DNA from 2 places in the Cobetia sp. QF-1 genome. Region 2 is predicted to be linked to the other one. Evidence: riboswitches for the same ligand, from Rfam matches in the RefSeq annotation. Region 2 holds a riboswitch; the other holds the start of a gene.
The links. A riboswitch is a leader RNA that binds a small molecule or an ion and turns the genes downstream of it on or off. The one in region 2 is predicted to bind thiamine pyrophosphate.

Region 1: it holds a riboswitch for thiamine pyrophosphate, as region 2 does, so the genes downstream of both, thiC (phosphomethylpyrimidine synthase ThiC) here and CFN46_RS00200 (ABC transporter ATP-binding protein) in region 2, are expected to answer to the same signal.

What each region holds. Positions count from the first base shown of each region.
Region 1 is NZ_NBVS01000002.1:320,819-324,230, reverse strand. Features, by position in the region: gene CFN46_RS04670 (TIGR04282 family arsenosugar biosynthesis glycosyltransferase) at 1-299, shown strand, start outside; TPP riboswitch at 382-519, shown strand; gene tenA (thiaminase II) at 648-1,307, shown strand; TPP riboswitch at 1,437-1,579, shown strand; gene thiC (phosphomethylpyrimidine synthase ThiC) at 1,718-3,412, shown strand, end outside.
Region 2 is NZ_NBVS01000001.1:36,504-39,915, reverse strand. Features, by position in the region: gene CFN46_RS00205 (ABC transporter permease) at 1-758, opposite strand, end outside; gene CFN46_RS00200 (ABC transporter ATP-binding protein) at 755-1,579, opposite strand; TPP riboswitch at 1,598-1,715, opposite strand; gene CFN46_RS00195 (hypothetical protein) at 1,893-2,843, shown strand; gene CFN46_RS00190 (potassium/proton antiporter) at 2,986-3,412, shown strand, end outside.

The sequences.
Region 1 (3,412 bases), on a different contig from region 2:
AGCGACTCCGCGATGCGGCGCACGGATTGGCATCACATGATGCTGTCTTGCAACCGTCAAAAGATGGCGGCTATGGCTTGATCGGATTGAATCAGCCCTGCCCCGAAGCTTTCGCATTGACTCATTGGAGCCATGCGGATGTATGTGCTGAAACGCTCACTCAGCTCACTCATGCCAAGCGAACCACCCACTGCCTGCCGGTCAGTTGGGATGTCGATGAACCTGAAGACCTTGAACAACTCACACACGATCTCCCGGCACTTATGGCGCAACTCCCTCCTGTTTCGTTGACAAGTTAAGCCCGCCAGCAGCCTCCCAAAGTCGTATATAGATCATCGCCATTTCCCCTTCCCGTAAGACGTCAGACTGTTACACTCGAGCCATAGCTTGACGGGGTGCCGGTAAACCGGCTGAGATGTCATATGCAAATACCGATAGCACTTTCGGCCTTGCATGAATGACGAGCCCGCCGAACCTGATCCGGCTAGTACCGGCGTAGGAATCAAGCGAGAAGGAACGCCGCCCGTCTGCCAGTACCCACTGGATAACTGCTTCCTTCCCGCCTCCTTCCGGTATCAGCCCGCTTGAGCGAATGCACCGCAATCACCCACAAAGGGGTAGCGGAATGCTCACAGAGGGACACGTCGATGCCTAGCTTCAAAGACCTGACCAACGCCTGCGCTGATGAGTGGTACGACTACTTGCAGCACGATTTCGTGCGTCAACTGGGTAAAGGACGCCTGCCAGAAGATGCCTTCCGTCACTATCTGCAGCAGGACTATCTGTTCCTGATCCACTTTGCTCGCGCCTGGGCCTTGGCAGCCTACAAGAGCCGTAGTCTTTCCGAACTACGTCAGGCTACCGCTAGCCTCGATACCATTCTCAATACTGAGCTTACGCTGCATATTGGCTATTGTGCCGAATGGGGTATCAGTGAGGATGACCTGAGTGAGCTTCCCGAATCCCGTGCCACACTGGCCTATACACGTTACGTTCTCGACTGTGGTCAGCGCGGTGATCTGCTTGATCTGCATGTTGCTCTTGCTCCCTGCCTGATTGGCTACGGTGAAATTGCCGAGTGGTTGCTGGATCAAGACAGTACGCTGATCGAAGACAATCCTTACGCAGACTGGATCGCGATGTACTCAAGCGATGACTTCAAGGCTGCCATGGAGTCTGAACGCGAATGGCTGGACGCTCGCCTGTCAGAAGTTTCAGAGCGACGCTTCGGTGAGTTGGTCGATGTCTTCCGCGATGCGACACGTTTGGAAATCGATTTCTGGCAAATGGGACTTGATCAAGACTGAAGCATCCTTTGCTCCCAGAGATGCCAAGAACACGACGTGAATGTTGAGAAGAGCAATGAACAGGGTGTCAGTTCCTGAATGGCAAGGTGTCTTTCGCGCGCGAAAGCTCTCTTGGCATTGAATATCTGAAGACGCTTGACGGGGTGCCGGTGGAACCGGCTGAGATCCTGCATGCAACACCTCACTGCCCTGACGGGTGAGGGTTGTCAGCAAGGGGTCCCGTGGAACCTGAACCGGTTAGGACCGGCGTAGGAATCAAGCTGATGGCATGCCGCTCCATGCGGCGCTGTCGCCTCGTATCTCATGACAGTCTTTATGACAGGTACTGGGCTAAACAGTCGTCATCCCTTCCCTACGCACGGTCTTCCCATGATGACGTCCCATGACGTCGCCCCTATGAGGAGACCTGCATGAACACTGCCCAACCTACACAAGACAAGAACGCTTATGACAAAAGTGCACCCAAGGCTCGCGCTCGTGCTGGCCGCAAGGATGGCAGCCGTCACCTGGCGCGCGAAGCGCGTGTCGATGAAGCCGCCATTGCCCCTTTGAGTGGTTCGCGCAAGATCTATATAGAAGGCTCGCGTCCGGACATCCTCGTCCCCATGCGAGAAATTTCTTGCTCGCCAACCCAGACAGCCAACGGGCTGGAAGAGAATCCGGCGATCGTCGTCTATGACACCTCCGGCCCCTATACAGATCCGGCGGTCGACATCGACATTCGCCGCGGTCTGGCTCCCCTGCGTGAACACTGGATCGAAGAACGCGGCGATACCGAGCAGCTCACGCAATTGAGCAGTGAGTACGGCCGTGTTCGCCAAGCGGATTTGCGTCTGTCTTCACTGCGCTTCGAGCTAGATCACCATCCTCGCCGTGCGCTCCCGGGCAAGAATGTCACTCAGCTCCACTATGCACGCCAGGGCATCATCACTCCCGAGATGGAATACATCGCCATCCGCGAGAATCAGCGCCGTATTGCCATGCGTGAGGAATATCAAGGTAGCGAATCTGTGGAAGCAATTCTTGGCCACCAGCATCCCGGCCATAGCTTCGGCGCCAGCCTGCCTGAAGAAATAACGGCAGAGTTCGTACGCGAGGAAGTCGCTCGCGGGCGGGCGATCATTCCTGCCAACATCAATCATCCGGAAAGCGAGCCGATGATCATCGGGCGCAACTTCCTCGTGAAGATCAACGGCAACCTGGGCAACTCGGCAGTCACCTCTTCCATCGAGGAAGAAGTCGACAAGATGACCTGGGGTATTCGCTGGGGCTCCGATACCATCATGGATCTCTCTACCGGTGCCAACATTCACGAAACCCGTGAGTGGATACTGCGCAACTCACCGGTACCCATCGGAACGGTGCCCATGTATCAGGCACTGGAGAAGGTCGATGGCGTCGCGGAAAACCTCGACTGGGAAATCTTCCGCGATACCTTGATCGAGCAAGCCGAACAGGGAGTGGACTATTTCACCATCCATGCCGGCGTATTGCTGCGTTATGTGCCGATGACCGCCAGCCGTGTAACCGGAATCGTCTCGCGCGGCGGTTCGATCATGGCCAAATGGTGCCTCGCTCATCATGAGGAGAGCTTCCTCTACACCCACTTTGAAGATATCTGCGAGATCTGCAAGGTCTACGATATCAGCCTGTCACTGGGCGATGGTCTGCGCCCGGGCTCGGTGGCGGATGCCAACGATGCTGCCCAGTTCAGTGAGCTGGAAACGCTCGGCGAGTTGACGAAAATCGCCTGGCAGCACGATGTGCAGGTGATGATCGAAGGGCCGGGGCATGTGCCGATGCACCTGATAAAGGAAAACATGGACAAGCAGCTCACCGAGTGTGACGAGGCGCCGTTCTACACACTTGGCCCACTGACCACTGATATCGCACCGGGTTACGATCACATTACATCAGGCATCGGTGCCGCGATGATTGGTTGGTTCGGCTGCGCCATGCTCTGCTACGTCACGCCTAAAGAACACCTAGGCCTACCTAACAAGGATGACGTCAAGACGGGCATCATCACCTATAAAATAGCCGCACATGCTGCTGACCTGGCCAAAGGCCATCCAGGCGCGCAGCGTCGCGACAACGCGCTCTCC
Region 2 (3,412 bases):
CGCGTCAGGCTGTCGCGATGCCAAGGCATCAGCTTGCGTAATAGGGCATCAATCGAGAAGTACAGTAGAAGCGAAAATGCGACCAGCACCAGCAGGGCGGCAAACATCAGGTCGATTTCCATGCGTGCGTTGGCATTGAGCATCAGATAGCCCAGCCCTTGGCTGGCGCCGGCCCATTCACCGATGATGGCGCCAATGGGGGCTGCAGTTGCTGCCATGCGCATGCCAGAGGCGAGCGATGGCAAAGCGGCCGGTAGCTGAATATGGATCAACAGCCGCCACGGACTCGCGCCTAGCGTCTGTGCAAGGTCCAACCAGCCTTGTCGTGTCTGACGCAGACCGTCATAGCCGGTAGAAGCGACGGGGAAGTAGATGATCAACGTTGCCATCACGACTTTGGACAGCATGTCGTAGCCTAGCCACAGCACTAATAGCGGTGCGATGGCGAATAGCGGGATGACCTGGCTGATCAACAGCATCGGCAATAGAGTGCGGCGCAAGCGTGGGATGAAGGCGAGTGCCAACGCCGTGCCCAGGCCGAGCAGGATGCCCAATACCAGGCCGGCCAGAATCTCGGTAAAGGTAATGCCAGCATGATGGGCAAGCGAGGGTGCCTGGTGGATCAGTGCCTCCGCCACTGCACGAGGAGCCGGCAGAATATAGGGCGGGACTTCAGTGATGACGATGACCAACTGCCAGAGGCCTAATAATACGCAAGTGCTGATCAGTAGATGGCGCAGTGCATGCAGGCGCTTCATGCATTCACCTCCGCTGCGGCCGGAATGAAGGCCTCATTCGGGTCCCGCAGTCGCGCGATCAACTCGGCCTGTGCTTGTTGCAAGGCGGGTGTATCGAGAGGCACTGGCCGCGGTGGTGATAGTCCGGGCAGGCGATCGAGCACAGCGCCGTAGCCTTCGCGTGCGTCTGGGCGTAGCACTAGTAATTGGTCTGCCAGACGCAGCGCTTCCAGCGGGTCATGCGTGACCATCAATACGGTACGCCCGTCGAGCAGACGGCTGGCAAGATCGTGCAGCTCCAGGCGTGTGATGGCATCCACCGCAGAAAAGGGCTCGTCCATCATGACGACCGGTGCTTCCTGATAAAGGGTGCGTGCTAGCGCGACTCGCTGGCGCTGGCCGCCGGAAAGGGCATCCGGCCAAGAGTGCTCACGTCCCTCTAATCCCACTGCGGACAGCAGCTCCCGTGCACGGGCGACGTTGCGTGGCCGCCGATGAAGGTCATCGCCCAGACATAGATTGTCCAGTACACGCCGCCAGGGAAGCAGCAGGTCTTGCTGAGCCATCCAGGAGATACGCCCTACCAGAGGGCGACCATCATCAGTGTGCAGCTCAAGCTGATGATGGTCCGGCATCTCGAGCCCTGCCAACAGTCGCAGCAGTGAACTCTTGCCACAACCGGAGCGTCCGAGCAGCGCTGTCCAGCTGCCAGCGTCCAGACGAGCTGTCAGGTCGCGGAATAGCGTATGGCCGGCGTAGTCAATGCGAGCATTATTGAGGGTGAGTCCCAGCGACACGATATTGTCCGAGGTCAGGCGGCGTGCCGGCAGGAGGGAGCGCACGGGAGACCTGTCTCGCAATATCAGGTATCCGGGATTCCCTCCGCCGGTATCAACCGGATCAGGTTCCAGGGGTTGCCGTGTTGCGTCTTGACCGCAGTGGCTCTCAGCCCGTTATCGGGCACCCCCATCCAGCGCACAGTGTAACGCCACCGCCTTGTCGGTTGCATCCCTGCCATCGTCGGGAGGGTAGGTCGTTCAAGTCACTGTCCTGTCAGAAAGTATTGTCGTGCCACGCCCGTGCTATGCCGAATGGCATTCAGTTGGGTATGCTGTTGGATATGTTGCTTGCGCCCCTCTGTGATTGGAGATCGCCATGCCTGACACTTCGGATCTCTCGAGTTGTTCTCATTACCCTGTGCCCCCGCAACGACCTGCCGCACCGCCAGAGTCTCTCCCTCGTGGTTGGCCCGAAGAAGCATTGACGCGCAGGCTGTCAATTTATCTCGGTCAATCGCTTGAGCCCCTGGCGTTGGCATGGCCCGACAGTGCCAACTGGCTGTGGCGTCAACGCGGCGGCACGCCCGGCATTATCAAACTGGCGCGTACCGGGCCCGATAACGATCCCTTCTGGCGTGCCATGCGTGGCGTATTTGGCGCTGATCGCTGGCGTGAGCCCGAAGCGCTGACGCGTCTCGCCAGTGCGTTACCGGCACGTTTGCCGCTGCCACCATTGCCACTGACCTATCTCGGGCGTCTCGATGGCGCACCGATCTGGCATCTGCCATGGTCCAGTGGGCAGCCCAGCGATCTCAGCGCTACCTTTTGTGAGCTGCTTGGTGATCAACTGGGACGCTTGCACCAAGATACGGTCTCGGGCTTTGGTCAACCGCTGGCACAGCCAATGCCGTTGTTGTACTGGAATACACGTGTCACTCGCTTCCTCGAGCAGCATCCACGCCGTGCAGAGCTCGGCGATGTGTTGGCACGTACCTTTAGCCAACCGAGTCGAGCAGTCTGGAGTCTGCCAGACATGCGCGCTGATCAATATCTGTGTTCCGCCACCGGTTGGGTGTGGAGCGACTGGGAGGCACTCGTGTGGGCGCCGATCGAATTCGACTGGGCTTTGATCGAAGTGCTATTGGAGACATCCGCTCAGCGTCAGGCGTTCATGGCCGGCTACTCTCGGCATGGCCGCATGGTCGACATTGATGGGCAGCGTGGGCTGTGTCGTGCGCTGTTGTGGGCGATGGAGGCATTTGGCCCGATTCCGTTTACAACGTTGGCGGCAGCACCGGCCTGGGTCTCTCCACGCAGCCTACCTTGAGCTCAGTGCGAGGGGCGATAGCCGCAAGTACATGAATGGCAGAGAAATTTCTCTGCAACCCCGCTCTCGACATGGAATACTGTCTGTGAGTCGTCGCGGACGTCACTCGAGATCTGGTGTAGGGCATGGCGGGGGAGAAAACGTGGTAGAGAACCTTAATTATTACTTTTTATTAGCAGGGATGCTGATTGCGCTGAGCGTATTGGCCAGTCGCGTGTCAGCGCGTCTTGGTACGCCGTTGCTGTTGCTGTTTCTCGGTCTTGGCATGCTGGCTGGTGAGGATGGTGTACTGGGCATCCAGTTTGACGATGCCTCGACAGCCTACCTGATCGGCAACCTTGCTCTGGCATTGATTTTGCTCGATGGCGGCTTGCGTACTCGCCTCTCTACCTTCCGTGCTGGCTTGAGGCCTGCGCTCTGCCTTGCCACCTTTGGTGTCTTCATTACCAGCGGCCTGGTGGGCCTGCTGGCCATGTGGCTGTTTGATCTCACGTTGATCGAGGGCTTGCTGGTCGGTGCGATTGTCGGTTCGACTGATGCCGCCGCCGTTTTCTCGCTGCTCGGCGGAC